DNA from 4 places in the Micromonospora sp. DT48 genome. Region 2 is predicted to be linked to each of the others. Evidence: riboswitches for the same ligand, from Rfam matches in the RefSeq annotation. Region 2 holds a riboswitch; each other region holds the start of a gene.
What was found. Region 2 has a riboswitch for cyclic di-AMP ahead of ACLQ2S_RS15775 (coiled-coil domain-containing protein). Riboswitches for the same ligand answer to the same signal wherever they lie in the genome.
Positions count from the first base shown of each region.

Region 1: it holds a riboswitch for cyclic di-AMP, as region 2 does, so the genes downstream of both, ACLQ2S_RS06025 (coiled-coil domain-containing protein) here and ACLQ2S_RS15775 (coiled-coil domain-containing protein) in region 2, are expected to answer to the same signal.
Region 3: it holds a riboswitch for cyclic di-AMP, as region 2 does, so the genes downstream of both, ACLQ2S_RS07835 (NlpC/P60 family protein) here and ACLQ2S_RS15775 (coiled-coil domain-containing protein) in region 2, are expected to answer to the same signal.
Region 4: it holds a riboswitch for cyclic di-AMP, as region 2 does, so the genes downstream of both, ACLQ2S_RS21315 (C39 family peptidase) here and ACLQ2S_RS15775 (coiled-coil domain-containing protein) in region 2, are expected to answer to the same signal.

Region 1 is NZ_JBNCLE010000006.1:18,018-25,539, reverse strand. Features, by position in the region: gene ACLQ2S_RS06050 (dienelactone hydrolase family protein) at 1-397, shown strand, start outside; gene ACLQ2S_RS06045 (hypothetical protein) at 437-1,225, opposite strand; gene ACLQ2S_RS06040 (hypothetical protein) at 1,448-1,834, opposite strand; gene ACLQ2S_RS06035 (helix-turn-helix transcriptional regulator) at 1,927-2,262, opposite strand; gene ACLQ2S_RS06030 (carbonic anhydrase) at 2,460-3,161, shown strand; gene ACLQ2S_RS06025 (coiled-coil domain-containing protein) at 3,276-4,292, opposite strand; cyclic di-AMP (ydaO/yuaA leader) riboswitch at 4,297-4,427, opposite strand; gene ACLQ2S_RS06020 (YibE/F family protein) at 4,594-5,940, opposite strand; gene ACLQ2S_RS06015 (metal-sensitive transcriptional regulator) at 6,223-6,519, opposite strand; gene ACLQ2S_RS06010 (heavy-metal-associated domain-containing protein) at 6,631-6,840, shown strand; gene ACLQ2S_RS06005 (hypothetical protein) at 6,871-7,522, shown strand, end outside.
Region 2 is NZ_JBNCLE010000011.1:233,964-241,485, reverse strand. Features, by position in the region: gene ACLQ2S_RS15790 (alpha/beta fold hydrolase) at 1-403, shown strand, start outside; gene ACLQ2S_RS15785 (HelD family protein) at 492-2,606, shown strand; gene ACLQ2S_RS15780 (cation diffusion facilitator family transporter) at 2,697-3,614, shown strand; cyclic di-AMP (ydaO/yuaA leader) riboswitch at 3,765-3,896, shown strand; gene ACLQ2S_RS15775 (coiled-coil domain-containing protein) at 3,903-5,006, shown strand; gene ACLQ2S_RS15770 (STAS domain-containing protein) at 5,109-5,474, opposite strand; gene ACLQ2S_RS15765 (hypothetical protein) at 5,983-6,396, shown strand; gene ACLQ2S_RS15760 (BON domain-containing protein) at 6,650-7,339, shown strand; gene ACLQ2S_RS15755 (DsbA family protein) at 7,417-7,522, shown strand, end outside.
Region 3 is NZ_JBNCLE010000006.1:389,099-396,620, reverse strand. Features, by position in the region: gene ACLQ2S_RS07845 ((Fe-S)-binding protein) at 1-2,026, shown strand, start outside; gene ACLQ2S_RS07840 (C40 family peptidase) at 2,280-3,290, shown strand; cyclic di-AMP (ydaO/yuaA leader) riboswitch at 3,485-3,619, shown strand; gene ACLQ2S_RS07835 (NlpC/P60 family protein) at 3,724-4,665, shown strand; gene dcd (dCTP deaminase) at 4,742-5,320, opposite strand; gene ACLQ2S_RS07825 (pyridoxamine 5'-phosphate oxidase family protein) at 5,398-5,934, shown strand; gene ACLQ2S_RS07820 (zinc metalloprotease) at 6,002-7,003, opposite strand; tRNA gene ACLQ2S_RS07815 (tRNA-Gly) at 7,372-7,445, shown strand.
Region 4 is NZ_JBNCLE010000018.1:68,440-75,961, reverse strand. Features, by position in the region: gene ACLQ2S_RS21330 (acyltransferase family protein) at 1-365, shown strand, start outside; gene ACLQ2S_RS21325 (hypothetical protein) at 459-875, shown strand; gene ACLQ2S_RS21320 (hypothetical protein) at 1,058-1,816, shown strand; cyclic di-AMP (ydaO/yuaA leader) riboswitch at 2,095-2,235, shown strand; gene ACLQ2S_RS21315 (C39 family peptidase) at 2,457-3,338, shown strand; gene ACLQ2S_RS21310 (hypothetical protein) at 3,762-3,944, shown strand; gene ACLQ2S_RS21305 (DUF952 domain-containing protein) at 4,160-4,492, shown strand; gene ACLQ2S_RS21300 (CDP-glycerol glycerophosphotransferase family protein) at 4,553-6,250, opposite strand; gene ACLQ2S_RS21295 (bifunctional cytidylyltransferase/SDR family oxidoreductase) at 6,288-7,522, opposite strand, start outside.

The sequences.
Region 1 (7,522 bases), on a different contig from region 2:
GCTCGCCGGGATCGTGGACTGGCTGGCCACCGAGCGGCCGTTCGGGGCGATCCCGATCGGTCTCTTCGGCGCGAGTACGGGAGCCGCCGCCGCGCTGGTCGCCGCGGCGCAACGGCCGGAACTGGTGGGCGCGGTGGTGTCCCGGGGCGGTCGCCCGGACCTGGCCGGGGACGCGTTGGGCCGGGTACGCGCCGCCACACTGCTCCTGGTCGGCGGGCTCGACGAGCAGGTGATCACCCTCAACGAGCTGGCGCTCGGCAAGCTGACGTCCCAGGCCGAACTGCGGGTGATCCCCGGTGCGACGCACCTCTTCGAGGAGCCGGGCACCCTGGACCAGGTCGCCGAGGCGGCGGTCGCCTGGTTCCGCGAGCACCTGCTCCCCCAGCCCGCCGCCTAGGGCAGCCCCCAGCCCGCCGCCTAGGGCGTAGGAAATCCCTCAGTAGGCGGCGGCCGGTGCCCGACCGACGACGACCGCCGGGATCTCCCGGGTCTGCTCGGCGGCACCCGGCGCGGTCAGCGGCAGGACGGAATCGGGCTCCTCGACCACCGGTAGCAGCGCGCGAGCGGCTTCCGCACGCAGGCTGCGGGCCGCCGCGGTGGCGAGTTCCGCGGCTCGCCAGGCGAGCTGCTCCCGTTCCCGGGCCGCCCGCTGCTGGGCGAAGAGGTGGTCGCGTACCGCGCGACGCAGCACCAACTCCTGCTCGACCGGATGCAGCCGGGGATCCCAGCCACGGTGCGCGAAGACGTCGCTGAGCTGCTCCACCGACAGCTCCCGTCGCCAGTACGCGGCCAGTGCGGCCCGGTGCAGCCAGCGCTCACGGTCGGCGTACTCGGCGGGGGTGCGGTCGGTCTGCGGCAATGGCATCGCGGCGGCGTCGGCGAGTCGACGGACGTTCGCCTCCGCCGCCTCGTACGCCCGCCAGGACTGTTCGGCCTCGTCCTGAGCGGTCAGCCACTCCTCGCGGCGGTGCCGGGCCGTGGCCTCGGCCCGGCTGGCGGCGACAGCGACCTCCTCGGCCCAGCGTTCCTGGTCGCGTCGTAGCTCGGTGCGTTCGGACCGGCTCGGCAGCGCGGCCTCGCGGATGCGGGCACCGGCGTCGAAGCGGAAGAGCTGGGGGCGCAACAGCAGGCCGGCGATGGCGAGGGTCACCACGCCGAGCAGGCCGAGCCAGATGGCGGCGGCGCGGGGCGCGTCGAGCAGAACGGTGGAGAGGGCGGTACGCATCATCAACACCTCGCGGTCGGAATGGATCGTCGACTGTGGTGGACGCCGGTGACGGCTGGTCGGTGGTCCGGCAGGTGCGTCCGGCCGGCTGATCAGGATCGCCGGGATGGTCCGGGGCTCACCGGCCCGAGGCGGCGACGTGGCGTGGTCGGTCGGCCGCTGACCAGCGAGCGACCGGTGGCGACGTCACCGGCTCGTTCGGCCGGTCGGGGCTGCCGTGGGTCAGCCGGTGGGTGGGCCACGGCGGGTCGGCTCGCCCGCGCGTACGGCGGAGATGTGCTCGACCTGGGCCGCACCGGCCGTCGTGGCCGCGTCGCCTGCGGGCCGGGTCGGCGCGTTGCGGGCCGGCTCCCGTCGCTGGTGACCGGCGTCGATCGCCGGGCCGGACTGGGCGGCGGCCCGGACCGTCGCCACCGGGCCGGCTGGTGGGACGACCGCGACCGCTGCGTTCGGCGGCGGGACGGTGGCGGGAGGGGCCGCCGGATCGGCCGCGACGGCGGCACCGAGACCGACGGCGAGCACGAGAGAGGCCAGCGCCAACCGGGTCAGCTCGCGTAGTGCGCGCAGCGTCGCCGGCCACAGTGGACGGGCGATCGCTGGCGACGGCATCATCCCAACCTATCCCGCCCTCGGCGTCGTCGCAGCGCCGCGATCGGGCGGGGTCGGGTGAGGCGCGCCACTCGTCCGGTGTGGACGGCGGCTCAGCGGTCGGCGGTGCCGGTCATCTCCACCTCGGTGAAGAGGGCCAGCAGGTCGCCGACCTGGCGGTCGGCCTCGGCCGGGTGACGGAACCGCCCGGCCGGGTTGAGGGTGTACTCGTTGCGCCGGCCGACCCGGGTGCGGCGCAGATAGCCGCCGGCCTCAAGGTCGGCGACGATCGCCTGGGCGGCGCGCTCGGTAACGCCGACCTCGGTGGCGACGTCCCGCAGCCGGGCGGTGGGGTTGCGGGCGATGGCGAGCAGGACATGCGCGTGGTTTGTGAGGAAGGTCCAGTTTCGCGCTGTTTCTCGGCCGTCAGTGCTCACCATGCTCGCCATCGTATGACCTGCCATTCGCGTTTTCTGTCGTGCTGGTGGTGGCACCCGGTCGGTGCGCAAGGGTTACCCGAATGCATGAAATCCATATCACGTATAGCTTGACGCACGTTCTCCCCGCGTGTGACGGTGAGAGCAGCCCGTGACCAGCGTCGGCCCGGGATGACCAGGCATTCCTCCCAGTGAAGAGGTGCAGCCGAATGAGTCGACCCGGAACACTCGGCCCACAGCCCGGACCGGAACGCGAGTTCCTCACCGCAGATCTTCCCGGCGCCCCGCAGCAGGCCCTCGCCGAACTGCTCGCCGGCAACCGACGGTTCGTCACCGACACGCTGTGGCACCCGAACCAGAACGCCGGGCGGCGGGCCGCCGTCGCGGACGAACAGCACCCCTTCGCGGTGATCGTCGGCTGCTCCGACTCCCGCCTCGCCGCCGAGATCATCTTCGATCGCGGACTGGGTGACCTATTCGTGGTCCGCACCGCCGGGCACACCGTCGGGCCGGAGGTGCTGGGCAGCGTGGAGTACGCCGTGCTGGTGCTGCGTACGCCGCTGGTGGTGGTGCTCGGGCACGACTCGTGCGGTGCCGTCCGGGCGGCCTGTGACGCGCTGACCACCGCCACCGCGCCCCCGGGTCACCTGGGTGCCGTGGTCGACGCGGTGGTGCCGAGCCTGCACCGGGCACGGGAGGTCGGGGTGCGCGACCTGGACGGGATCGTGGACATCCACATCGCGCGGACCGTCGAGACGATGCTGGCCTCCTCGGAGACCCTCGCGGCGGAGGTGGGCGCCGGGCGGTGCGCGGTGGTCGGGATGTCGTACCGGCTGGCCGCCGGTGAGGTGCGGACGGTGGCCGCGGAACCGGCCGAGCTGGCCGAGGCGGCGGTGGCAGCCGTTCCCTGACCGCGACCGCCGGGGCCGCCGCGTGACACCGCCGGCGGACCCGTTGACCCTGATGCCTGACGACGAGGGCCGTTCCGCCAGCGGAACGGCCCTCGTCGCGTCGAGATCGAGCGGTCAGAGCAGTGACACGTGTACGTGGTCGGTGTGGTTGGACGGGCCGCTGTAGGAACTCCAACGCTCCGTCGCCGCGAACCAGATCTGCCGGTTCCAGATCACGTAGTAGACGCCCAGCCGGTCGGCGTTGCGGACCAGGAAGGCCGCCAGGTTGTTGCCGTAGATCCGGGTGTCGTTGTTGTGCCACGGCCGGAAGCCGCTGTTCTGCAGGGACCAGTCACAGGCTCGGCCCTTGGGGTGCTCGAACTTGTCCCCCGGGCGGTAGCAGCCGACGAACCTGTTGAATCCGGCCCGCTTGACCTCCTTGTACATGTGCAGCGTCCGAGGCGTGATGCAACCCGACGTGGTGGGGTCCTTCTGGCTGCACGACTCGGGCTTCCAGCTGCCGTCCGCGGCCCGGTTCGGGGCGACCCGGGCCACCGGGGAGGTGGCGTCCACCAGCCCGCCGGTCAGGCCGACACCGCCGACCAGCCGGAGCGACTTCTCCGCCTCGCTCTTCTTGCGCGCCATGTCGTTGGTCAGCTTCTTCTGCTCGCGCACCTCGGCGTCGAGCGCGAGCTTGGCCTGCTCGGCACGGAGCTTGATCGCGTTGACCTCGCCCAGCTTCTTGTCGTTGAAGAGGTTCAACTCGTCCAGCGCCGAGGCCCGGTGGATGAACGAGTCCGGTGCGGTGCTCTGCAACAGCATGGCGATCGCGCCGACCCGGCCGGTGCGGTACGACTGAGTGGCGATCTTGGCGACCTGCGGGGCGAGCGCGTCCAGGTCGGCCTGCGCCGAGCGGACCTCGACCGCCAACTTGAGCTGGCGCTTCTTGGATTTCTCCAGCTTCGCCTTGGCCTTGGAGTAGTCCCGGGTGGTCGCCTCGATCAGGTCGTTGAGCATCGGCGGATCGTCGTCGTGCTCCGCCGGTTTGGGGTCGTTCGGCGCGGCCGTCGCCGGCATCGGACCGGCGAACACGGCGAACGCGGCGAGCACGGCCACCACGGGTGTCAACCAGCGGCGTAGGGGTGCCGTCACTGTTTTCCCTTCCATCGACCGCCGACCGGGTTAGCTGACGGGTTCGGGACGGAAGTGGCCCCTACCGCTCTCGCGGATTCACCCCACGTACCTGGGTCCCCGGCTCGCCTGACGGCGATTGGGCGGTGGTACCGCAGGCGCCGGTGCGCGCCTTCGGCGGTGACCGGCAGTGAGGTTACCCGACCGTCCGACTGTGCTTCTACGTCCCTAACCCGACGAGATGCGTCATTTCGTAATCGCGTTGAGTGACCAGCGACACGGTTTCGAGCCCTACGGGTCGGGACGGTCACGTTGAGGAGTGTCACCATTTGGTGTCCGTGCTCCTGTCCGGGTCGGGCCACCCCGAGGGGGTGGCGGGGGACGTGTTTCGCGTGGGTGGGGTGCTGAGGGCGTGTAGCGCTTCGGCCCGGTCCGGCGCGGGTCGGGGAACCACGGGGGTGGGCTTGTCGGAGTCGGTGTCGGCCGCACCGCGCCCGGCGGTGCTGACCAGCACGGCCAGCGCGGTGGTCAGCGGCACCGCGGCGATCAGGCCGAGGGTGGCCACCACGCTGCGGACGATCTCCGTGGTGAGGAACTCGCTGGTCACGATCTGACCCAGCGCGCGGGAGTCGGCGGTCAACAGCAGCAGGAGCGGCAGCGAGGCGCCCGCGTACGCCAGCACGATGGTGTTGACCACCGAGGCGATGTGCGCGCGCCCGACCCGGGTGGCCGAGCGGTACAGCTCCCGGCGGGTGTAGTTCGGGTTGGCGTGGCGCAGCTCGGTGACCGCGGCGGCCTGGGTGACCGTGACGTCGTCGAGCACCCCCAGCGAGCCGATGATGATGCCGGCCAGCAGCAGGCCGTGCAGGTCGACGTCGGCGCGGAACATGGACAGGGTGGTGGCGTCCTCGCTACCGAACCCGGTCAGGTGGGTGGCCCCGGTCGCGGCCAGCCCGAGCAGCCCGGTGAGCACCAGACTGGCGAGCGTGCCGAGCACGGCCACCGAGGTCTGGGCGGATATGCCGTGGGTCAGGTACAGCACCACGAACATGATCAACGAGGCGCCGACGATGGCGACCACGAGCGGCGGACTACCGGCGCTGATCCCGGGCAGCACGAAGGTCAACAGGATGGCGAAGCTGGCGGCGAGACCACCCAGCGCCGCCAGCCCGCGCAGCCGCCCGAAGGCGACGATGGCGGCGGCGAAGAGGACGGCCAGCCACACCAGCGGCTTTCCGCGTTGGTGCTCGGCGATGTTGTAGTTGCTGACCGAGGGATCCTCCGGATCGCTCAGCGAGACCAGGATGATGTCGTCGTCGACGTCGATCCGGGGCGCTCCGGGTCCGGTCGGGATGGGCGTCTGCACCTCCTGGCCGGCGTCCGGGCCGGTCTGCACCCGTACGGTGACCGTGCCGCAGGGCCCTGCCGCGGTGGTCGGCGTGCCCTCGGGCACCGCCGGGTTGGGCGGGCAGGGCTCGGTGACCACCCGGGTGACCGTGCCGTGGTAGCGGGGGGTGTCGTCGGCGGCCTCGGGGCGGGGTGCGTCCCGGGGCCAGAGCACGAGGGCGGCGACCAGGGTGGCCAGGAAGAGGGGGACCACCGTCACGACGAGTATCCGCCGCACCCCGGGCGGGGTGGGCGGCGCGGAACGGGTGTGGTCGGCGCCCATTCATTGTCTCCCAACGATTCAGGGCTGAGTACGTGTCGATGGGCGAGACGGTTCAGTGCCGCCCGACGACAGATTCCGTAGGGCAGCCGGGATGGCCTGAACGTGGCTGGGTGGCTGCGTACCGTGAGGTGCCGGTGGAGTCGTGGCAGCCGTGCGGGCGTACGCCCGACAGCGACCTCGGGCCGCGAGGCGCGGATTTCGGCTGGCCATCGTGTGCGAATGGTAACCAGCCCGGTATTCCGACGCAGGTCGCGAGGGGTGCGTCGGTGAGTCGGGTCGGGGTCAGCCGCGCTTCATCAGGCGGCCCACGGCGGCCATCATCTCGGTCGCCATCTCGTCGGCACGCCCCTCGGCGGCGCCCTCGTGCATGCAGTGCCGGGCGTGCCCGTCGAGCAGGCCGAGGGCGACCTTGTCCAGGGCGGCCTGGATGGCGGAGATCTGGGTCAGCACGTCGATGCAGTAGCGGTCCTCGTCGACCATCTTCTCGATGCCGCGCACCTGGCCCTCCACCCGACGCAGCCGGGCGAGGAGCTGGTCCTTGCTGGCGGTGTAGCCACGGATCGGCGCAGGTGTGCTCATGGCGGCAAGGATAACCTACCCCTGGGGGGTATGGTACGGTCGATCCGCTGTATACCCCCTACGGGTATCAGGGTGGGCGTTCGCCTGCCCGAGAAGGTGGAGGAGAGTTCCATGGTCAGCACGACGTACCAGGTGCAGGGCATGACCTGCGGGCACTGCGTCAGCGCGGTCAGCACCGAGATCGGCGCGATCGAGGGAGTGCAGGACGTCCAGGTGGACCTGGCCGCCGGTCGGGTCACCGTCACCAGCGACCAGCCGCTGTCCGACGACGCGGTGCGGGCCGCCGTGGACGAGGCCGGATACGAGTTGGCCGGAGCCTGACGGCCGGCGGGCGGAACCGAGGGGTCAACCATGAACACGGCGACGAAGCTGATCGGCTTCGCACTCGGCCTGACAGCGGTGTTCGGCGCGACGTACGGGGTGGGGCAGCTGACCGGCCCGGTGAACGTGGCCGAAGCCGGTCACGACAGCGAGAGCGCCGACCATGGCGGTGACGTCCGCGACGACGGAGCGACCGGGCACGGCGAGGAGGCGGCCGGGCACCTGCCCGGCGGCCTGCTCGTCTCCGACCGTGGCTTCACCCTGGTGCCGGTCAGTGCGCCGACCGGCGAGTTCGCGTTCCGGATCACCGGCCCCGACGGCCGTCCGGTGACCGGGTACGACGTCACCCACGACAAGCGGATGCACCTCATCGTCGCCCGCCGCGACCTCTCCGGTTTCCGGCACGTCCACCCCGAGCTGACCGACGACGGCACCTGGCGGATCGCCTCACCGCTGGACTCGCCCGGTGCGTGGCGCGTCTTCGCCGACTTCACCCCGACCGGCGGCGTCCCGTTGACGCTCGGCGTCGACGTGACCGTCCCCGGCGCGCTGGTCGAACGGCCGCTGCCCGCCCCGGCGAGCAGCGTCACCGTCGACGGCTACACCGTCACCCTGGCCGGTACTCCGCAACCGGCACGTCAGGCGACGTTGACGTTGACGGTCAGCCGGGACGGGGCACCGG
Region 2 (7,522 bases):
CCTGGCGGTGCTGCGGGCGCTGCGTCCGAGCATTCGCTGGATGCTGTTCGGGGACCGTTGCGACCCCACGGACATCCGAATGGTCACCTCGGCGGTGGCCCGCGCCTCGCTGCGGTCGATCGGCGGGTTCCGGGCCTCCATCGGCGCCCAGCACCGGCTGGCCACCCTCGCCGCGCTGGCCCACCTGCCGACGGCGGCGCTGGTCGGCGACCGGGACCGGCTCACCCCGCCGCCCTGCGCGGAGTCGATCGCCGCCGCGCTCCCGGCCACCGAACTGACCGTCTGCCCCGGCGCCGGGCACATGCTGATGATGGAGCGGCCCGAGAGGGTCAACGCCGCGATAGTCGGTGTGTTGCGCCGGGTTCTGGACGCTCTCCCGGCCCGGCAGCGCGTCCCCGGCTGACGCCCCGCGAAGATCCGGCAGACGCCTCCTCGGAGGTGGGGCGTAATCTCGTGCGGTTGGCCGGGCGGCGTCACGAGGAGAACGAGCGGTGGATCAGAGCACCCTGGATCAGGAGATCGCCGCCGAGCAACGGCATCTCGACCGGGTGTACGCGCGACTGGCCGAGCTGCGCCGATCCGCGGTCCGCGCCGAACGGGAGGGCTACCGGCTCGCCCGGGTCGGCAACTTCGGGGCGCTGGTCGAGCGCGACGCGATGGTCTTCCACGCCGCCCAGCGACGCCACGTGCTCGACGCCGAGTACGAGGGGCTGGTCTTCGGCCGGCTCGACCTGCGTGACGGGCAGACCTTGTACGTCGGGCGACTGGGCATCCGGGACGAGGACGCCACCACGCTGGTGGTGGACTGGCGGGCCCCGGCCGCCGCCGCGTTCTACCAGGCGACCCCGGCCGAGCCGCTCGGCGTCGTCCGACGCCGGACGATCCAGTCGAGCGGTGAGCGGGTCACCCGGATCGAGGACGACCTGCTGGACCCGGAGGCCGCGCCGCCGGACATGCCGGTGGTCGGCGACGGCGCGCTGCTGGCCACCCTGTCCCGCACCACCGGTCGCGGCATGCGCGACATCGTGGCCACCATCCAGCGCGAACAGGACGAGGCGATCCGCTCCCCCGGCTCCGGGGTGACCATCGTCTCCGGAGGCCCGGGCACCGGTAAGACGGCGGTGGCGCTGCACCGCGCCGCGTACCTGCTCTACGCCGACCGGAGTCGGTACGCCGGAGGCGGCATCCTGGTGATCGGCCCCTCCTCGGTCTTCGTCGAGTACATCGCCTCGGTGCTGCCGTCGCTGGGCGAGGACACCGCCACCCTGCACTCGCTGGGCAGTCTGTTTCCCTCGGTGGTGGCCAGTCGCACCGACCCGCCCGAGGTGGCGGCGGTCAAGGGTTCGCTGCGGATGCGTCGGGTGCTGGAGCGGGCCGCCCGGGACACGGTGCCGGACTCCCCCACCGAGCTGCGTCTGCTGTACCGGGGCACGCTGCTGCGGCTGGAGCGGGCCGAATTGGAGGCCATCCGGAACCGGGCGCTGCCCCGGGGTGCCCGCCGCAACGAGGTGCGTCGCGCCGGTTTCGACGGCGTGCTGGCCGCCCTCTGGTCGCAGGCCCGCCGACTCGGCATCGGCGGGCTACCCGAGCAGCGTGCCTTCGAGGACGAGCTGATCGAGCGGACGGACTTCCGTGACTTCCTGAAGGCGTGGTGGCCACGGCTGCATCCGCGCCATGTGCTCGCCTGGTTGGCCGATCCACAGCGGCTGCGTCGCTACGGCGGTGGCGTGCTGTCCGGTGCCGAGATCCGGCTGCTCGCCGAGGCGTACCAGACGTCGGCGACGGAGGGTCTGACCGTCGCCGACGTCGCGCTGCTGGACGAGTTGGACGCGCTGCTGGGCAAGCCGATGCGCCCCGCCCGACGGAAGCGGGATCCGTTCCAACTGGCCGGCGGGGTCCGTGAGCTGAGCACCTTCGCCGACCGGCAGCGGGCCGCCCGGCAGGCCGCCCGGGAACGTCCCGAGGACTACCGCGACTACGCCCACGTGGTGGTCGACGAGTCCCAGGACGTCTCGCCGATGCAGTGGCGGATGGTGGGTCGGCGCGGGCGACTGGCGTCCTGGACGGTGGTGGGTGACCCGGCGCAGACCGCGTGGACGGGGGATCCGCAGGAGTTGACCCGCGCCCGTGACCAGGCGCTCGGTCGCCGTCGGCGGCACCGGTTCACGCTCACCACGAACTACCGCAACTCGGCGGAGATCTTCGCGGTGGCGGCGCGCGAGATCCGCCGGGCGTACCCGGATCTCGCGTTGCCCACCGCGGTCCGTTCCACCGGCATCGACCCGGTCCAGCTCGAGGTGCCCGCGCCGGAGTTGGCGACCACCGTCGTCACGGCGGCCAGTGCCCTGCTCGGCGAGGTCGAGGGCACCGTCGGCGTGATCACCCCGGTGCCCCGGCGGGATCAGGTCGCGGCCTGGCTGGGCGCGCTCGGCGGGGAGCGGTTGCAGGTGGTGACCAGCCTGGAGGCCAAGGGCATGGAGTACGACGGGGTGGTGCTGGTCGCGCCGAGTGAGATCCGGGCGGAGCCGGGCTCCGGTGTCCGGACGCTCTACGTCGCGCTGTCCCGGGCCACCCAGCGGCTGACCACCGTCGACCCGACCGGGTGAGACCACGCGTCGAACCCACCCGACGATTGCACACATAGCGATGTTGGCATAGATCTGCCCGCCGCCCGACGGACGGCGCAAGGTGTCTGGGTGGGCACCGGCCATGACCACCACCACGCTGCGGTGTCGAACGCCGCACACCGCCACTCTGGCCGACTGTGGGCAGCGTTTGCCCTACTCAGCACGCTGATGGTGATCGAGGCCGGCACCGCACTGCGAACCGGTTCGCTGGCCCTGCTCTCCGACGCCGGGCACATGTTCACCGACGTGCTGGGCATCGGAATGGCCCTCGCGGCCGTCGCCGCCACACGCCGGGCCAACACCGATCCGCAACGCACCTTCGGGCTGTACCGGCTGGAGGTGCTCGCGGCCCTGGCCAACGCCGTGCTGCTCTCCGGCGTCGCGGTGTACGTGGTGATCGAGGCGGCCCGCCGGTTCGGCGATCCCCCCGAGGTGCTCACCGGCCCGGTACTGGTGGTGGCGACCCTCGGCCTGCTCGCCAACGTCGCCGCCTTCGCCCTCCTGCGCCCGGGGGCACGGGAGAGCATCAACCTGCGCGGGGCCTACCTGGAGGTGCTGGGCGATCTGCTCGGCTCCCTGGGCGTGATCGCGTCCGCCCTGCTGATCGCCGCGACCGACTGGTGGTGGGCCGATCCGCTGGTGGCGGTCGCGATCGCCGGGTTCATCCTGCCCCGGACGTGGCGGCTGGGACGGGCGGCGGTGCGCATCCTGGTCCAGGCCGCACCGGAGCACCTTCAGGTCACCGCGGTACACGACCGGCTGGCCGCGGTGCCCGGGGTGGCCGGGGTGCACGACCTGCACGTCTGGACGCTGACCTCCGGCATGGAGGTCGCCTCGGCACATTTGACCATCACGCCGGGCACCGACGTCGGGGCCGTGCTCGCGGCGGCTCGCGCGGCACTGCACGAGGACTTCCAGATCGAGCACGCGACCCTCCAGATCGAGCCGCGCTCGGATCCTGGAGACTGCGGTGCCGCCCGCTGGTGACGAGCGCATTCCCGAAAAGGGATTATTGTCCGTTTTTGTCTGTTCTACTAGTCAACAACTGAACACCAGGAGTAACAGCAGCTGCACCGGTCACAGAGGCACCGGTAGGCTCGGACCCGGCCTCCGCCAGGCGGCGCCCACCGGCGCCGGCGGCGGCCGCCGCCTAATCGCCCACCAGGGCGAACCGGGGAACCATGTTCCTGGGGTGTATCCGCGTCAGCGGTAGGGATCTTCCGTCCCGAACCCGTCAGCTAACCCGGTCGGCGGCTGACGGAAGGACATGTGCACATGCCAGCAGTGGCAACGGTAAGACCGGCCGCCCGTACGGCGGCCCTGATCGCCGCCGCGCTCGCCGTCACCCTCGGCGTGGCGCTGGCCCCCTTCGCCCCAGCCACCGCGGCCCCGCAGCCAGTGCGGGCGGCGGCACCGGGTGACGTGGACGACGAGGGTGGCACCCCGGCGCTGCGGGCCCAGTTGGAGGCCGCCAGCAAGGGCTACCTCGACGCCAAGACCGCGCTCGACCGGTCGGTCAAGCGCCAGAAGCAACTCGCCGAGCAGCTCAAGACGACCGAGGTCCAGGTCGCCGAGCGGGGCACCAAGGTCGCCGAGATCGCCGCGCAGGCGTACCGCACCGGGCGACTGGGAGCCGCGTCGGCACTGCTCAACAGCGGGTCGCCGGCCGGCTTCATGGATCGGGCGGCGGCGCTGGACGCGGTGGCCGCCAACTCCGACCGCGCGCTGCGTGAACTCCAGAACGCCCGGGACGAGGTCAGCGCCACCAAGCGGGCCCTGGACGCGGAGATCCAGGAGCAACGCAAGCAGGTGGCCGTGATGGCCAAGCGCAAGGAGCAGGCCGAGCGGGCGCTGACCGTGGCCATCGAACGCGACAAGGCCGCCGAGCGGGCCGAGGCCGCCGAACGGGCCGCCCGCTCACCCTCACGCAGCGGCGGGTCGAGCCCCACCGCCAAGCCCGCTCCACGCAACTCCGACGGGTCGTGGCCGGCCGAGTCGTGCAGCGTCAACGACCCCACCCCGGCCAACGGCTGCATCACCCCGCGCACCCTGCACGCGCTGAAGCAGGCCAAGGCGGCCGGCTTCACCCGGTACGTCTCCTGCTACCGCTCCGGCGGCTCCGGCGAGCACCCGAAGGGCCGGGCCTGTGACTTCGCGGCCCAGAAGAACGGCTTCGGCGGGGTCGCGACCGGCGGCGACCGGACCTACGGCAACAACCTGGCGGCGTACTTCGTGAACAACGCCGACCGGCTCGCCGTGCTCTACGTGATCTGGTACAAGCAGATCTGGCTGCCCAGCAGCGGCTGGAAGTCGTACAGCGGCGGTCGGGGTGACCCGTCCAGCGACCACACCAACCACGTCCACCTGTCGGTGTACTGAGTTCCTCGCCGACGGCTACGCCTCGGTGACCGCCTGGCGGTCACCGAGGCGTTCGACGTTTCGCTGACCGCCTCGACGCGGCCTGACCGGGCCGACGGGTCGTCAGGCCCCGGGTAGCACCTCGGGGGCCGTGGCGGCTCCGGCGTAGTAGGGCTCGGGCGCGCCGAAGAGGCCGAGCAGGCCGGTCACCCAGAGCTGCCGGTGCACGAACCGGCTCGGCTCGGTGACGACCAGCTTCACCCCGCTGACCTCGGCGGTCTGGAAGCCGGCGACCATGGCGCTGATGCCCACGGAGTCGATGAAGGTGACCAGCCGCATGTTGAGCTCGATCCGGGCTGGACGTCCCTTGGCCAGCACCTCGGCGATGGCCTCTTTAACCTCGTACGCGGTGTCGACGTCGATCTCGCCCCGAGGGGCGATCTCGATGACACCACCGGGCCGAACCGTCTGCAGGATCGACAGGCTCACGCGAGCACCTCCACTCGCCCGACGACGGGCGCCTCATCAGTACGCGGGCCGCGACCGACAGTATTCCTTCGACGGCCTCGGTCGCCACCCCTCGGGATGAGCAATTCACGGATGAGGGCACGTCAAATCGCCCATATCCGAACTTTATTGACCTTTCCTCGGCGTTCGACACCGCCGACGCCGTCGAACCAGGGTAGCGGGGAGTGGCCACCCCCGCCGCATCCCGGAGTTTCCGGCGTGGCCCCACGGACCCAACCTGACCTGCGCGCGAAGAGTGATGGTCGCCGTTGCGTGCGTACCATCACGTGTGACCCCCATGACGTGGCGGACGACTCATGTCCGCACGACCGGGGCCGGACCGCCCGAGAAGTGCCGATCGCGGCGTGAGTCGGTGGTTTGCGGCCACGGCGGGGCGGGCACAGCCTCGAATGCGAACCGCCGCCGGGCCGGACGACGCCCGACGGCTGACGCGTGCACCGGGGCCGGCATCGTCGATGGAGGGAACAACATGTTCGGGACTCATCTGCTGGAGCGCCGCAGCAAGCCGGAGCGGATCGCCGACCAGGCGTGGCACCACCTCGTCTCGGCGGTGAACAACGCCGGTGACAGCATCCGCGACACCGCCCGCACCGCCCGGCACAACTCCGCCGGTTTCGCGGGCGACGCCGGTGACCTGGTCGAGTCGGCCGCCGAGGAGGCGCGCCACCGCGCCAGCCGCGCCTTCGACGCACTCGCCGGACGCCGACCGGCGCTGCCCTGGACGCTGCTGATCGGCGCCGCCCTGGTCGGTGCCGCGGTCGGCTGGGCGGCCGGTACCGCCGCACGCGCCGCCGGAGGCCGTGACCGTGCCCTGGAGGACATCGAGTTCGTCGACGTGGACCGGCCCGACTCCCCCGCCGACCCGACCAGCCCCGCCAACTGACGCTCCCCGGCGAGTCCTCGTCCGATCCGGATGAGGCCGATTCACCCGGACGGTAACCAGGCTCGGTCACGGCGGACCTGGTCGCCGACGCGCGCCCGCGCCACGCCGGCCGGGCGAAGCCCGACGCGGACGGCCCAAGCCGGCACGCAGACGATGCCCGACGCAACGACGCCGTGCCGGTGCGGGCCATACCGTGCCGGTGCGGGCGTGCGGACGCACCGGTCGCGCCACCCTGGCGAGAAGGGAGCGACCGATGGCCAGCATTTCGACGATCAACCGCACCGACGAGGACATCCGGTCCGCGGTGCTCGACGAACTCGACTGGGAACCCCGGGTCGGACCGCACGAGATCGGGGTCATCGTCACCGAGGGCGTGGTGACGCTGACCGGGCGGGTGGACAGCTACGCCAAGAAGTGGGCGGCTGAGCGCGCCGCGCACCGGGTCACGCAGGTCCGGGCGGTGGCCAACGACATCGCGGTACGCCTGGTCACGGGTGCCGAACACACCGACCCGGAGATCGCCGCCGCGGTCCAGCACGCGCTCCAGTGGCAGGCGTTCGTGCCGGTCGAGGCGCTCGACGTGACGGTCTCCCAGGGGTGGGTCACCCTGCACGGCGAGGTCGAGTGGGAGTACCAGCGCCGCGCCGCCGAGCAGGCGGTGAGCCAGTTGAACGGCGTACGCGGGGTCAGCAACGGACTCACCGTCCGACCGCCGGTACGCCCGGACGCCGCCCTCCTGGCCCGGCGCATCGTCGACGCGCTGGCCCGCAACCGCGCCACCGACGCCGAGCAGGTGACGATACGCGTGCACGGCGACACGGTGCTGCTCGGCGGGTTGGTGCACTCGGTGCCCGAACGCGCCGAGGTGGAGCGGGTCGTCTGGTCCGCACCGGGGATCCGTGAGGTGCAGAACCACATCGCGGTCGCCCCGGTGCTGCGCTGAGTCGGCGCGGAACCACCCGGGTCGGGTGAGCCGCGCTCACCCGACCCGGTCCGAGGCTGGGCGGTATGACCGATCAGCTGACCACGCCCCTACAGGTCACTGCGCGACTTCGCACACCCGTCACGGAGCACGACCACGTCCGTGGTCCGCTGGACGCACCGGTGACGATCGTCGAGTACGGCG
Region 3 (7,522 bases), on a different contig from region 2:
GACCGCCGGGCACACGCGGATGCTCCGCTGGAGCGTGGTCGGCGCGGCGCACTGGTTCGTGATGGTCGGCTTCATCGTGCTGTCACTGCTGGTGCTCGAAGCCTACTTCGAGGTCGTGTCGTCGACCGGCGGGCTGCCGCTGATCGGCACCTGGACGCTCTACGGGCTGGTCACCGAGTGGATCGGCATTCTGGGCATCATCGGTATCGCGGTCCTGATCGCGATCCGATTGGCGAACCGGCCGAACCGGGCGGGCCGCCGGTCGCGGTTCACCGGCTCCACCATGTGGCAGGGCTACTTCGTCGAGGCGGTCGTCCTCGCCGTGCTGGTCATGGGCTTTGTGATCCGTGGCTTCAAGGTGGCCACCGACCACTTCGAGTACCCCGCCTGGGCCACCCCGCTCAGTCACGCGGTCGGTGCCCTGCTGCCGGGCTGGGAGTCCGGTGTCAGCGTGGCCGCGCTCATCAAGATCTCGATCTCGATGGCCTGGGTCATCGTGATCTCGCTGAACGTGACGATGGGTGTCGCCTGGCACCGCTTCCTCGCCTTCCCGAACATCTTCTTCAAGCGCAAGCCGGGCGCGGCCGGCTCCGGTCTCGGCGCGCTGCGGCCGATGATGAGCGCCGGCAAGCCGCTGGACTTCGAGGAGGCCGACCCCGAGTCCGACCAGTTCGGGGTGGCTCAGGTCGAGCAGTTCACCTGGAAGGGCCTGCTGGACTTCAGCACCTGCACCGAGTGCGGCCGGTGCCAGTCGCAGTGCCCGGCGTGGAACACCGGAAAGCCGCTGTCGCCGAAGCTGCTGGTGCTCAGCCTGCGCGACCACGCGTACGCCAAGGCGCCCTATCTGTTGGCCGGCGGCGGCAAGGACCTCACCGGCGAGGAGAAGGCCACCGCCGCGCAGCTCGCCCACGTCGACGTGCTGGCCCTCGCCGAGGCGGAGAAGCCGCTGGTCGGTGACGCGGAGTCCGGCGGCGTCATCGACCCCGACGTGCTCTGGTCCTGCACCACCTGCGGCGCCTGCGTGGAGCAGTGCCCGGTGGACATCGAGCACGTCGACCACATCGTGGACATGCGCCGCTACCAGGTGCTCATCGAGTCCAGCTTCCCCTCCGAGGCCGGGGTGATGCTGCGCAACCTGGAGAACAAGGGCAACCCGTGGGGCGCACCGCAGAACACCCGTGAGGACTGGACCAAGGGTCTCGACTTCGAGGTTCCCCGGGTCGGTGAGGTCTCCGACTTCGAGTACCTCTTCTGGGTGGGCTGCGCCGGAGCGTTCGAGGACCGGGCGAAGAAGACCACCCGGGCCGTCGCGACCCTGCTCAACGAGGCCGGTGTCTCCTTCGCCATCCTCGGCGAGGGCGAGACCTGCTCCGGCGACCCGGCCCGGCGGATCGGCAACGAGTTCGTCTTCCAGATGCTGGCCCAGCAGAACGTCGAGACCTTGAACGAGGCGTTCGAGGGCCGGGAGAAGGCCAAGCGCAAGATCGTCGCGACCTGCCCGCACTGCTTCAACACCCTGGGCAACGAGTACGGACAGCTGGGTGGTGAGTTCGAGGTGGTGCACCACACCCAGTTGCTGGCCCACCTGGTCGCCACCGGCAAGCTCACTCCGGTCCAGCCGGTCGACGGTGGGGTGACCTACCACGACCCCTGTTACCTCGGGCGACACAATCGGGTCTTCACCCCGCCACGCGAGGTGCTCGGCAGCGCTATCGAGGGTGAGCTGACCGAGATGCCACGTAACAGCGAACGGTCCTTCTGCTGCGGTGCCGGTGGTGCCCGCATGTGGATGGAGGAGCGAATCGGGAAGCGGATCAACGTGGATCGGGTCGAGGAGGCCATGTCCACCGGTGCGAAGACGGTCGCCGTCGGCTGCCCGTTCTGCTCGACCATGCTCACCGACGGGGTGAACGGCAAGGGCGCCGGTGAGCAGGTCGAGGTCATCGACGTGGCTACCGTGCTGCTTCGGTCGGTCAAGCCCGACCAGGCGGCAGGCGCTGCGGAGAGCGCGCCCGTGGCTGGCTGACCAGCGCGTACGCATCGGGTCGGGCGGCACCTTCAACGGTGCCGTCCGGCCCGGTTTTGTATTGGCATGCATAACTGTCACGAATTGGTCGACACCCTTAGTGTGCGTACCGTCGCACAAAGGTGAATGAGCCGATGGTCGCCTTGATTTACCCGCCGGGCCTTCCCTAATGTTGGGCACCGACCGCCGTGGGTCGCCTGTTCCCGTCTCTACCGCTCGCGGGACGCCCGGGTGGTCGGTTGCAAAGGAGACGCTGCCGGTGGCAACCATGCCCCTCCATCGTCACGCGCCGGGACGAACCCGTCCGGGCGCGCTGCGCCGGGCCGCGCGTGGGCTGGTGGTCCTCGTCGCCGCCGCCGCGGTCGGTGCCGGCCTACTCGCCGCCCCCGCGTACGCCGCTCCCTCGGTCGAGGAGATCGAGGCACAGATCGACAAGCAGTGGCAGAAGCTCGAACCCACCATCGAGCAGTACAACAAGGTGCGCTCCCAGCTGCGGGTCAATCGGCAGAAGTCGAAGAGCCTGGAGAAGAAGATCCAGCCGCTGGCCCTCGAAACCGAGCTGGCGATGAACCGGGTGGCCGACCTCGCCTCCCGCTACTACATCACCGGGCCGTCGCAGGAGATCGGCGTCGTGCTGCTCAACGCGAAGCCCGACGAACTCGGTGAGCAGATGGCCCTCCTCAACCGGCTCGCCGCGCAGGAGCGCCGCGAACTTGAGGGCGTCATGAAGATCCGCAAGAAGTACGACGCCCAGAAGGCCAAGCTCGACGCGCTGATCGCCGACCAGGAGGCGAAGGAAAAGCAGCTGGCGGCGAAGAAGAAGCAGATCGACGCCGAGATCAAGCGGCTGGAGAAGTCGCTGCCGGTGACCGTGGTCAAGACGACCAACTGCCCGACCGTCAAGGACGTGGTCAGCGCCGCCGCGCGGACGGCCATCCAGACCGCCTGTGCACAGGTGGGCAAGCCGTACGTGTGGGGTGCCACCGGGCCGAACTCGTTCGACTGCTCCGGGCTCACCCAGTACGCGTACAAGGCCGCCGGTATCTACCTCACCCACTTCACCGGTGCCCAGTGGAACGAGGGCAAGGCCGTTTCCCGGTCCGAGGCACGCCCCGGCGACCTGGTCTTCTTCCGCAGCGATGTCAGCCACGTCGGGCTCTACCTGGGCAACAACCAGATGGTGCACGCGCCACGGGCTGGCAAGCCGGTCAACGTCTCGCCCATCACCACCATGCCGATCGCCGGATTCCGTCGACCCGGCTGAGGCGCCACCGCCGCGCTGGTTGAGCGGTCGCACAGGAACTCCCGAGGGCCCCCGGTCAAGTCGACGGGGGCCCTCGTCATTGTCGGATGTCAGCACCCACAGTGACGGTGCGGTTGTGTTGCGTATCGATGGCGATCGTCCCTACGCTGGGCAATCGTCGGCCGCTGGCAGATCCGCCCAGCCCGGGTGGTAACGGTCTGACACCGCCGAGTCGCTCGTGAGCGAGCCGGGGACCCAGGTGCCCGGGGTGAATCCGTGAGGGTCACGGTAGGGCGTCCCTTCCCGCCCGAACCCGTCAGCTAACCCGGTAGGCGGTACGGAGGAAGGAGCACGGAGCCCGGTGGCACACCATGCCCCTCGGCGACCGTCACCGCAGCCGGGCATTCCCGGCCGAGCGACGGCTGCGCCGCGTTTCCGCTGGTACCGCTACACATTGGCCGCCCTGACCACGACCGCCGTGCTGCTGAGCGGCGGGGTCGCGGTGGCGTGGGCCGACCCGAGGGTCGCCGACATCGAGAGCCGGATCGACAAGGACTGGAACCGGCTCGAAGCCGTCATCGAACAGCACAACGCCACCCGGCAGGACCTGGCCGGCAGGCGGCGGGAGGCGGAGGCCCTGGACGCCCGGATCATGCCCCTGCAACGCCAGGTGGACGAGGCCCTGGACCGGGTCGGCAAGCTCGCCGCCGGGGCGTACAAGGGAGACCAGGTACGGGCGGTCAACATGCTGCTCGGGGCCCGGTCACCAGGTGAGGTCGTCGAGCACATCGGCCTGCTCGACCGCTACGCCCGCTTCCAGCAGGAGGACATCCGGCACGCGAGTGACCTGCGCGACGAACTCGCCGCCGCCAAGGCCAGGTTGGACAGCACCATCGACCAGCTCACCCGCACCGAGGCCGAGCTGGCGCGTAAGCGGCACCAGATCGACGCCGAGATCGACCGGTTGCAGCGGCTCCGGCTGCGGGCGTACGGCAAGGGAGGCGGTGGGCCATTGCGACCCGCCCCCTGCCCGGCCAGGTATCCCGGCGGGGCGGCCGGCGAGGCGGTCACCTTCGCCTGCGCACAGATCGGCAAGCCGTACTCGTGGGGTGCCGAGGGCCCGCACGCGTACGACTGTTCCGGGCTGACGTTGGCCGCGTGGTCACGGGCCGGGGTCTCGCTGCCGCACAACGCCGCGCGGCAGCGTCGGGTCACCGCGTCGGTCAGCCGCGCCGAGCTGCGCCCCGGCGATCTCGTCTTCTACTACCGCGACCTGCACCACGTGGGCATGTACGTCGGCGGTGGCTGGGTGGTGCACGCCTCCCGGGCGGGTCAGCCGGTCAAGATGAAGCGGCTGGACAGCAGCCCGGTGCACAGCTTCGGTAGACCCGGTTAGCCGCTCGCCCACCGACTTCGGTGACCCGGCTGGGCTCGTACCGCCCGAATGTGGACCTGGCCTGCCCGCGCGAGCGTCAGCGGGTGGGCCAGGTGCGCCAGCTCTGCCAGGCGCGGCTCGGCGTCGGCCCGCGCTGACCCTGGTAGCGGGAGCCGTAGACGGCCGATCCGTACGGGTGCTCGGCCGGTGAGGAGAGCCGGAAGATGCAGAGCTGGCCGATCTTCATGCCCGGCCACAGGGTGATCGGCAGGTTGGCCACATTGGACAGCTCAAGGGTGACGTGACCGGAGAAGCCTGGGTCGATGAAGCCGGCGGTGGAGTGGGTGAGCAGGCCGAGTCGGCCCAGGCTGGACTTGCCTTCGAGGCGGCCGGCGAGCTGGTCGCCCAGGGAGATGACCTCCAGCGTGGAGGCGAGCACGAACTCACCCGGGTGCAGCACGAAGGCCTGGCCGTCGGGCACCTCGACGGGAGAGGTGAGGTCGTCCTGCCGGGTCGCCGGGTCGATGTGGGTGTAGAGGTGGTTGTTGAAGACCCGGAACAGCTTGTCCAGGCGTACGTCGATGCTGGAGGGCTGCACCAGAGTGGGCTCGAACGGTTCGAGGGCCAGGGTGCCCGCCTTGATCTCGGAGACCAGGTCGCGGTCGGAGAGCAGCATCGCCACACCATAGCTGTCCGTATGCGATCGGCGTGTTCGACTACCCGCTTCGAACGTGTGTTCGATAGGATGTCCCCATGGCTTCCTGGTCCGAATTCGCCGCTGACGAGCCTCGACTCGCCGACGGGATCCGCCTTCTCATGCAGCAGTACGGCCCTGGCTTCGGCTATCTGGCCACGGTCCGCGCCGACGGCGGGCCCCGGGTGCACCCGGTCTCCCCGGTGATCACCGACGACGGTCTCTACTGCTTCGTGATCGACTCACCGAAGCGACGCGACCTGGAACGCGACGGCCGTTACGCACTGCACTCGTTCCCGCCGGAGGAGAGCGACGACGAGGCGTACGTCGCTGGTCGGGCCCGACCCGTTACCGACGACGCCACCGTCGCCCGGCTGGCGCTCGCCTCGCGGGCCGCCCCGCACGCCGACTGGCGTCTCTTCGAGTTCACGGTCGACGTGGCGATGCTGGCCCGTCGTGAGCAGTCGGTGGGTGGGACGAGCGGCCTGGCGTCCCGCCCGGCCGTTCAGGTCTGGCTCGACCCGGCCGGCGGCGCCCATCAGGCGACCCGCCCGGTGCCGACCCGCCCCGGGCGGCATCACCGCTGCGCCGCCTGACCCGCACACGCAGGTGCCGGCCCGTCCCACGGAGCCGGCACCTGAGTACGCGGTGCTGCGAGCGCTGCTATGCGCGGTAGGCGTTCCAGGCGTTGATCATGCGGGTGGCCTGACCCGGCGTGAACTGGTACATGCAGGAGTCGTACGAGTAGTCCATGAAGTTGGTGATCGGGTCCAGGCCTGGGCTTGAGCAGGTGTCCCGACCGGTCGGGCACCCGCTGGCCGGCGAAGCCTCGGCAGGGGTGTCCGAGACCTGGTCGCCGCTGCCTGAGCAGCCGCCCTGGAAGGTGTGGTACAGGTTCAACCAGTGGCCGACCTCGTGGGTGCCGGTGTCACCGTGGTTGTAGTTGGTGGCGGTGCCGCCCGGCAGCGATTCGCTCAGCACGACCACGCCGTCCATGACGTTCAGGGTGTTCTGCGGGAAGGTCGCCCAGCCGAGCAGGTTGTTGCTGAGCGCACCGAGGTAGATGTTGAGCGTCGACTTGTTGCCCTGACGCAGTTGGGTCTTCATCTGCCGCTCGGCCGACGAGCCCTGCCGGATCGGGTACCACGACGAGTTGGTGACCCGGTTGATGCTCTGCAACTGGAACGCGAAGGCGGTGGCGGCACCACCCGTCGCACCGCTGAACGACTGGTTCAGCACGTTGATCTGCGAGTGGATCATCGAGTCGGGGATGTTTCCGCCGGCCCGGGTCGTGTCCCGACGGATCACGTGCACCACCACCGGGATGGTGACAGAGGCTGCTGCGGCCTGGGTGCTCAGCGTGCGTTGGCCAACTCGCTTGGCGCGCTCCTGCAGGATGTCGGCGAACTCGGCCTCGCGCTGGTGCACCTGCGCGGGGGTCAGGTGGTTCGGATCGTGGTCGACGACGCTGCCACCCTTGGCCCGCGCCAGGGAGCCCAGGTGATCCTCACACACCTCGTCGGCGGTGACGGCCGCCGCCGCAGGGGCCGCGGTCGTGGTGGAGGCCGGCAGCACGCCGACCATGGCCACGCCGAGCAGCAGGGCGAACGACGTCGATGCGATGCCGGCCATGCGCCGGTTCAGCAGGACGGGACGCGGTCCCATAAGCCCACCTCTTTCTGGCGACGCGACCGGGGTTGTGTCGCGTCGTGCGGAAAACGTGGGGCAGACGTTACAACCCATCGAAGCATTTGAACATGGCCATATGTTGCGCGAGGGTGAAACTTTCTCCCGCATCCGCCCTGGCCTCGCCCGCCCTGGAAGCGAATCGGGCAACTTCGGGCATATGGCCTGTCTGGGTGATCGTGGCGTAGCGACGTCTAGGCGGCCCTGTCGCGGAGCGACCACGCCGTGCGACGGCATCCTGTGGCGCGGGTCGGCGTCGTGTGGGATGTGGTTCGGGTCGGGCTCGTGCGGCGCGGTGGAGCCCTGGATGCACCGGCGGGGGATGCTCGGGTAGAGTGACCTCGCCTGCGGGTGTAGTTCAATGGCAGAACATCAGCTTCCCAAGCTGACAGTGCGGGTTCGATTCCCGTCACCCGCTCCAACGCGAAAGGCCCTGGCCGGGACGTAAGTCCTGACCAGGGCCTTCGATGCTTCAGAGGTCTGGCGCGCGGCTGTGCA
Region 4 (7,522 bases), on a different contig from region 2:
CGATGGTCTGGCTCGGCGAGGTCTCGTTCGCCTTCTACCTGGTCCACGTCTTCGTGATCATGACGATCCTGCGGTTGACCGGTGACTGGGGCACCGGCCTGTCCGGGTGGTGGGGGCCGCTCGCGGTGATCGGCTTCCTGTTGCTCACCCTGGGGTTGGCCGCCCTGCTGCACCGGTACGTGGAACAGCCGATGATGCGTCGCCTGGCCCCGGCCGGACCGTCGCGATCGGACCTGCCCGGCGGTGCGACGCGAGTCGCGGAGACCGGGGGACCGGCCGCCGACGGGCTGCCCCGCCAGCGGACACCAAGCGGCGGTACGGCATCCGTCCGGTCCAGTAAGGACAGTCAGCCAGAGGTACCCTGAACTGCGATTATCCGTCCGGTCGCCGACGCGCCGGGCGGCACGACACGCCCGGTGGCTGATGCGTTCCGCCGGTCGTGGCGGTAGCGTTGCGACGTGCTTCCCGTCGCCGCCTCCCGTCCTCTGTGGTGGTTGGCGCGCTGGGCAGCGCGACTGCTGGCCGGCTTCGTGGTCGCCGCCGCCTTCACCCTCGGCACCTGGGCGCTGCCCGGCGAGGTGACCCCGGTCGACCGACTCGCCGCCGCGCCCCCACCGCTGGTCCAGGCCGCCGCACCGTCGACGTGCACCTGCCCCGACCTGGCTGCCGACCTCGACCTGGTCGGTCTCGAGACGGAGGCCGTGCGCGACTCCGGTGACGTCACCGACCTGACCGGGGCATCCGCAGCCCAACCGGCGACCGCCTCCGGGCGACCCGGGCTGGCGGCGCTCGGTGGCGTCGCCGCCCCCGTCACCCCGGAGCCGATCACCCGCGCCGTTGACGTGCGGGTCGCCCGCGCTCCACCGCACGCCTGACCCGCGCGACCTACCCGTCGCGTCCGCCCGGCGCCGCACCGCGAACCCTCGCCGACAGCAGGGTGCCCGCGCCCGCGCCGAGCCCACCAGCCCGTGCCGCCCACGTCGGCGTCGAGGCTCACCATCACGATCCGCTGCCGGTACGGCCACCGGCGTCGTACCGATCTCCCCGAGGTGCTGACATGGAGAAGACCGTTCTGTACCAGTTCCTGATTGAGGTGCCACGCGCCGCCGCCATCTGGTCGGTCCTGCTGGTGATCGCACTGGGCGTACTCACCGTGCTGGTCGCGCGCCCCGAGCCGACCGGGCCGGTGGAGCAACCCGACGACCAGGACGCGACCCGCGCCGCTATCGAGGAGGCCGACCTGCGCCGGTATGCCGGGGAGGTGGCCGTGGCGGCAGCCGGCGCGGCGCAGAACGCCGACCGGCGACGTGCCGCGTGGCGGATCGCCCAGACGGAACTGGACCGGGCCTGGGCCGCGTACGACGAGGCGGAGGCCGCGGCCCGTCGACTGGCCGCTGTCACCGGACTGCCGACCCCGCGTACCCCCCGAACCCCCGCCGAGTACGCGGCCCGCGAGCGCTGGCTACGCCGTGCCGCGATGGCGGCCCACTGGCGCGGCGACCTGACCGCCCGGCAACTCAGCGACGTGCTGGCCGCCCGCGCCGGTTGGGATCCCCGACGTCACCCCGCCGAGCAGGAGGTGATCCTGGCCCGGGTGGTACGCGACAACCGCCTGGCCGCCTACCGGTCGGCCGCCCAACGGGAGCGTGACCTGTGGCGGGCGGCGGAACTGGCCACCGAGGCGGCCCGGACGTTGTCCGCCGAGGCGTACGCGGCAGCCGAGCGCCTCCGGCCGAACCGGCTGACCGTCCCCGAGCGGGTCGTCGTCCGGCGCCCCGGGCCGATGGTGCGCTGGCGGCCGGCGCGGCTGAGCTGAAATTTCGTGAGCTGACTCACAGATGCCGAAAAATCGGTCACTCTTCGTAGTCGAGTCGATTGCTGCAACAAAACCTGTCGGCATTGTTGACGACCCGTCCGGTTCCCGCCGGAAGGTACCGGAAATGCTGTCGGTCCTATTGAGCGACGCCAGTTCCCCGATACCCGGAAATTGCTCCACTGGATCATGTTTAAGCAGGTCAGGCCCGGTTGGCTGCGAGTCGTGCGACCAGTAGTGTCAGCGCGTCCGGTGCGGTAACCGATCGCAGGTGGCGACGCCGTACCGACCCGCTCAATCGTGAACTCACGAACCGGGGACCCACTGCACCACTGGGGTGAATCCGCGAGCCTCGGCCCGCGGTAGGGCGTCTTCCCGCCCGAATCCGTCAGCTAACCCGGTAGGCGGTGATGGAAGGAGTTCCAACCCTCGTGCGGTTTAATGTGATCCCCCTGTTCTCCCGCCTCCACGGCACCGCGGTGCCCGCGCTCGCCAGCCCGATCACTGCGAGCTGACCTCCGGTCGCCGCCGCCCGGTTTCCGGGCGTACCCCTGAACGGCCTGTCCCGCTCACCCCGGGCGGCCGTCGGCGTGCCCACGCCGACCCGGCCGCCAGAGCCGGTGTGCCGTTCTCCCCTCAGCCCGTGGAGGAATCCGTGAAGCACACCCTTTCCCGTCGGCTCCGCCGGCTGGTCACCGAACGTCCGTACCAGATCGTCGCCGGCTCTGCCGTCGCACTCGTCCTGGCCACCGGCACCGGCGCTGCCCTGGCCGGTACCGGGACCACCCCCGCCCCCACGCAGGCCGCGACCGCCGCCGACCCGCACGATGACGCCACGGTGGCGCCGAGCCGGGAGCAGCGGGCCGAGGCCGCGCCGTCTCCCGCCGCAGCGAGCAGCGCGGCACCCAGCAGTGCCGCACCGGCCAGCGCGGCGCCCTCCCCGTCGCCGTCGCCGAAACCCCGCTCGGCCACCCCGGATCCGGACCTGACCGTCAAGAAGACGGCGCCGAAGCCACCGGCGACCAAAATCCTCGCGTACGACCACCAGGCCCAGATCAACGGCTACTACTGCGGCCCCGCCGCCGTACGCAACGCGCTCAGCGCGGCCGGTATCGCCCGCACCCAGGACGCCCTGGCCAGCCAGCTCGGCACCACGTTCGCGGGCACCAACTCGGCCGAGGACACCACCCGCGTCCTCAACGCCATCGTCAAGGGCAAGCCGTACAAGACCACGATGATCCGTGGCGGTGCGGCCACCCCGGCCCAGATGGACCAGCTCCAGGCGGATGTCGTCGCCGCCGTCACCGACGGTCGGGGCGTCGTGGTGAACGTCGCCGGTACCGCCACCGACACCGACGGCCGCTGGCACTCCTTCCCCGGCGGCCACTACGTCGCCGTGGTCGGCTACAAGGACTCCGGTCGCCTGGTGAAGATCGCCGACTCGGCCGACGCCTCGTACCCGTCGTACTGGCTCAGCACCATCGACCTCGCCAACTGGGCCGCCACCCGTGGTTACTCGGCCTGACCGCGCCTGGCCCTAGCCCCGGAAAGCCCTCGGCCGACAGGTCGGGGGCTTTCCGGTCGGTGCGGCAGGCGCACGGCCGCCGAGTTCGCCGGGTAGCCGGGCCGCCGGGCCACCCGGAGCGCCGGGCCGCCGGTCCGCCGGTCCCGCGTCCGGTCCGCCCGCCGCGCTGCCGGTCCCGCGTCCGGTCCGCCCGCCGCGCTGCCGGTCCCGCGTCCGGTCCGCCCGCCGCGCCCGCAAGCCCCAGATCATGGACAGTTGCCGTTCGTCACGAACGGCAACTGTCCATGATCTCGTTGGGGCGTGGGCGTGGGCGTGGGCGTGGGCGTGGGCGTGGGCGTGGGCGTGGGCGTGGGCGTGGGCGTGGGCGTTGGGTGGGACGATCACCTGTGACATCGACGGTCGGCACGCGTGCGAGGGGTGACCATGGGGGAGCGGGAACCGTACGCGGGGGTGGCGACGACCTTCGACACGGCCGCGGAGTTGTACGAGCGGGCCCGGCCCGGCTATCCGGAGCGGTTGTTCGCCGATCTGGCCGAGACGGCCGGACTGGTGACCGGGGCGGGAACTGGCCAACGTGGCGCGCCGCGTGCTTGCCGGTTGTGGTGAGGTACGCGTCGTGACTACCCGGCCGAGGAGTACCTGAGCCTGCTCTCCACGTACTCCAATCACATCGCCGCCGCGCCCTGGCAGCGGCGGACGCTGTTCGACGGGATCCGGGAGATGATCGCCGCCCGTCCGGGCGGGACCGTACGCAAGCACTACCTGAACACCCTCCAACTCGCCGTACGCCTCGACTGAGGGCCCTCTGGCAGCATGGCGAGATGCTGATCTACAAGATCCTGCTGCCCGATGAGTGGGCCGAGTTCCAGGCCGCCGGCCGGTTCGACGGCTCACCGTTCGACCGGGACAGTGGTTTCATCCACTGCTCGTCGCGAACCCAACTGGCCGCCACGGCGGCGCGGGTCTTCGGCGACCAGCCACATCTCGTCGTCGCCGCGCTCGACGCGTCCCTGCTCGCGGATGTGCTGCGGTGGGAGGACGCCCCGAACGGCGGTCCGTTCCCGCACGTCTATGCGGCGCTACCAGCCGCAGCAGTCGTCGGGGTGTATCCGGTTGCCGGTGTCACCCGGGTGGACGCCGAGGTGCCCCGTTGAGTACCCGCGCGGTCCGCCCATGATCCGACCACCGCACGCTGACGGTGCGACCCGACGACCTCAGGTGGTCCGGGACAGGGGTGCCTCGGCTGCGGCGCGTGGTGTCGGCGCGTTCCAGGCCGGATCCAGTTCGCGTCGGGCGGCGGCCAGGAACACCTCGGCGTACGACTCGGCGGGGAAGTCACCCAGGTAACGGCGGCGGGTGGCCCAGCGGGCCTCGGCGAGCGGATCGGTGTCGAGCAGCCGGGTCAGCACGTCGTCCAGGTTGGTCATGTCCCGGCGTAGCACGTAGCCGGCGGCGGCCAGCGGGAAGCGTTGCTCGAACCGGTCCCCGTCGGCGTCCATGTTCGTCACCGCGTACGGCTTGCCGGAGTAGAGCCAGTCGGAGACCACCCCGGAGACGTCGGAGACCAGCGCGTCCGCGCGGTTGACCGAGTCGGTGAGGGTGAGCCGGCTCGCCGCCGCGCCGTAGAGGTGCTCCCGGCCGGTGCGGGTCCGGTCGGCGGCGAGCAGGTCGTGCAGCCGGGCCAGTTGCCGGGCCGAGGCCGGGTTCTGCGCCGTGTAGGGGTGGGCGCGCAGGATGACCGTGGCTCCCCGGTCCAGCAGGCGCCGCAGCAGCGTCTCCGCCACGGGCAGCGAGCAGTAGTCGGCGTCGGCGTTGTGCCCGGTCCAGGTGGGGGTGTAGAGCACCGTCGGGTTCGCCAGCCCCGACTTCGGCCGGGTGTGCACCTCGATCGCCTCGACCTGGGGACGGCCGACCACCACGAACTTCTCGGCGGGGATGTGGATGCCGGCTCGGGCGTACCGCTCGATGGCCGCCTCACCGGCGACGAAGATCCGGTCGAAGATCGCCGAGACCGGGTTGGCGCTGGGCGCCTTGTCACTGTCGCCGTGATGCAACTGCACGTGGGTGAGCTGCGTGAACCTGATGCAGTGGCTGTTCTTCGCGCCGTGGTTGACGTAGAACGCCACCCGCAGGCTCGGCACCAGCACCTCGTCCATGCTCCGCGTGGTGGCGCAGTACACCACCGGGGCGGAGGTGGCCGCGGCGATGGGAGCCAGGAATCCCGGCTCCCGCACCATCACCACGAACGGCCGGCCGATCCGCTCCAGGTACGGCAGCCACATGGTGACCTGGTACTCGGAGCCGGGTGGGGCGGAGAAGTGCAGGACGAACTCGGGTCGGTGCCGACGCAGCGCCCGGCTCACCGCCGATCCGGTCGGGGAGGGCCGGAACCGTCGCCGGGCCAGCTCCAGCGCCGCCGCCCCGGCGGCCACGCCGACCAGCAGCGTCGCCGCCAGGGCCAGGGCCGCCGGCAGGCCCGCCAGGGCGGCCAGGGCCAGCAGGGCGAGCAGGGCGGCCACGGCGTCCCCGAGAACCGTCGTGATCTGCGGCACCCAGGCGCGTACCGGCAGGTTGGCGGTGCGGATCTCCAGGTCTCCGGCCTGGCGTAGCGGACCGGCGACCAGGACCAGGCCGAGCAGTACCGCAGCGGTCACGGTCAGGGTCGGGTTGAAGCCGGTGTCGAGCTGCCGGGCGTAGCCGACCAGTACCCCGGCCGCGATCAGCGTGGTCTCCGCGATGCTGTCGGCGCCGGGTCGCACCCGGCGCTCCCAGACGGTGGCGGCGAGGGCCGCCAAGGCCAGGCAGAGCCCCCAGGAGGTCGCGCCGGTGAGGGCGACCACCAGGAACGCCAGGACCGCACCTCCGGTGGCCAGGCCCCGTGCGATCAACTTCTGGACCAGCTCACCACGCATCTCGGTGTCGCTTTCGCGGTCGTGTGGGTTGGACAGGTCAGCCGACGGGAGCGGCGCTGGCAGACCTGTCGGTCTGGGTGGGTACGGCGACGGCGACCGGCGCCTCCCCCGGCGGCCGTCGGACGTCGATCACCTGACCGGTGAGATCCGAGATCAGGACGTCCAGCGACGACTGGGCGACGGTCTCGGCGGCGAGCAGCGTGTGCTCGGGCTCCGCGCCGAACGCCTTCGTCCGCATCGGCGTGGCGGTCCGTTCCGGGTTGATGACGTTGACGCGTACGCCGAACTCCGCCCACTCGTCCGCCAGCGCCTGGGTGAGGTTGACCAGGGCGGCCTTGGTGGCCGAGTAGAGCGCGTAGTCGGCGCGTCCGCGGGTGTACGAGCTGGAGGTGTACAGCAGCAGCTGGCCCTTGGTCTGCTGGAGGTAGGGCAGCGCCTGCCGGGCGACGGTCACCGGGCCGACGAAGTTGACCTGGAGCACTCGGTCGATGGTCTCCTGGTCCATCTCGGCCAGCGCGCCCTTCTCCAGGATCCCGGCGGTGACCACGACGTGGTCGATGCGGCCGGTGGCCTCGAAGGCGGTCCGCAACGCGGCCTCGACGTCCTCCGGACGTTCCACGTGGGTGCCGGTGGTGGAGCGGCTGAACGGGAAGACCTGGGCACCGTAGCTGCGGGCCAGTTCCGTCAGGTCGTGGCCGATGCCGTAGCTGCCGCCGAAGACGACGATCGTACGGCCGGAGACCTCCTCGCTGTAGGCGCGGTGGTCGGTCAGCCGGGGCACCTTCGCGGCGGCGAGCTGGAACAGCTTGTCGGCCAGGTGCACGTCGACCGGGTGGGTGACCTTGATGTTCTCGTCGGAACCGTCGATCACCTTGATCGGGGTCTCGGGGAGGTAGCGCAGCACCACACCGCAGTCGTCGGTGGCGGCGAAGTCGGGGTCACCCTCGGCCCGGCGGTACGCCTCGCGGATGGTGCCGGAGCGGAACGCCTGTGGGGTCTGCCCCCGGCGCAGCGTTGACCGTACGGGGATGTCGGTGATGCAGTCGTTCTCGTCGACCTTGATGATCGTGTCGGCGGACGGGATGGCCACGTCGACGGCGGAGTAGGTCCACAGGGCGTTCACGCACTCGCGGACGATGCGCCCGCTGAGCAGCGGGCGTACCGCGTCGTGGAAGAGGATGTTGCAGTCGCCCTCACCGACCGCGTCCAGGGCGATGCGGGTGGTGGCGTTGCGGGTGTCGCCGCCTTCGATCACCTTGGTGACCTTGCGGA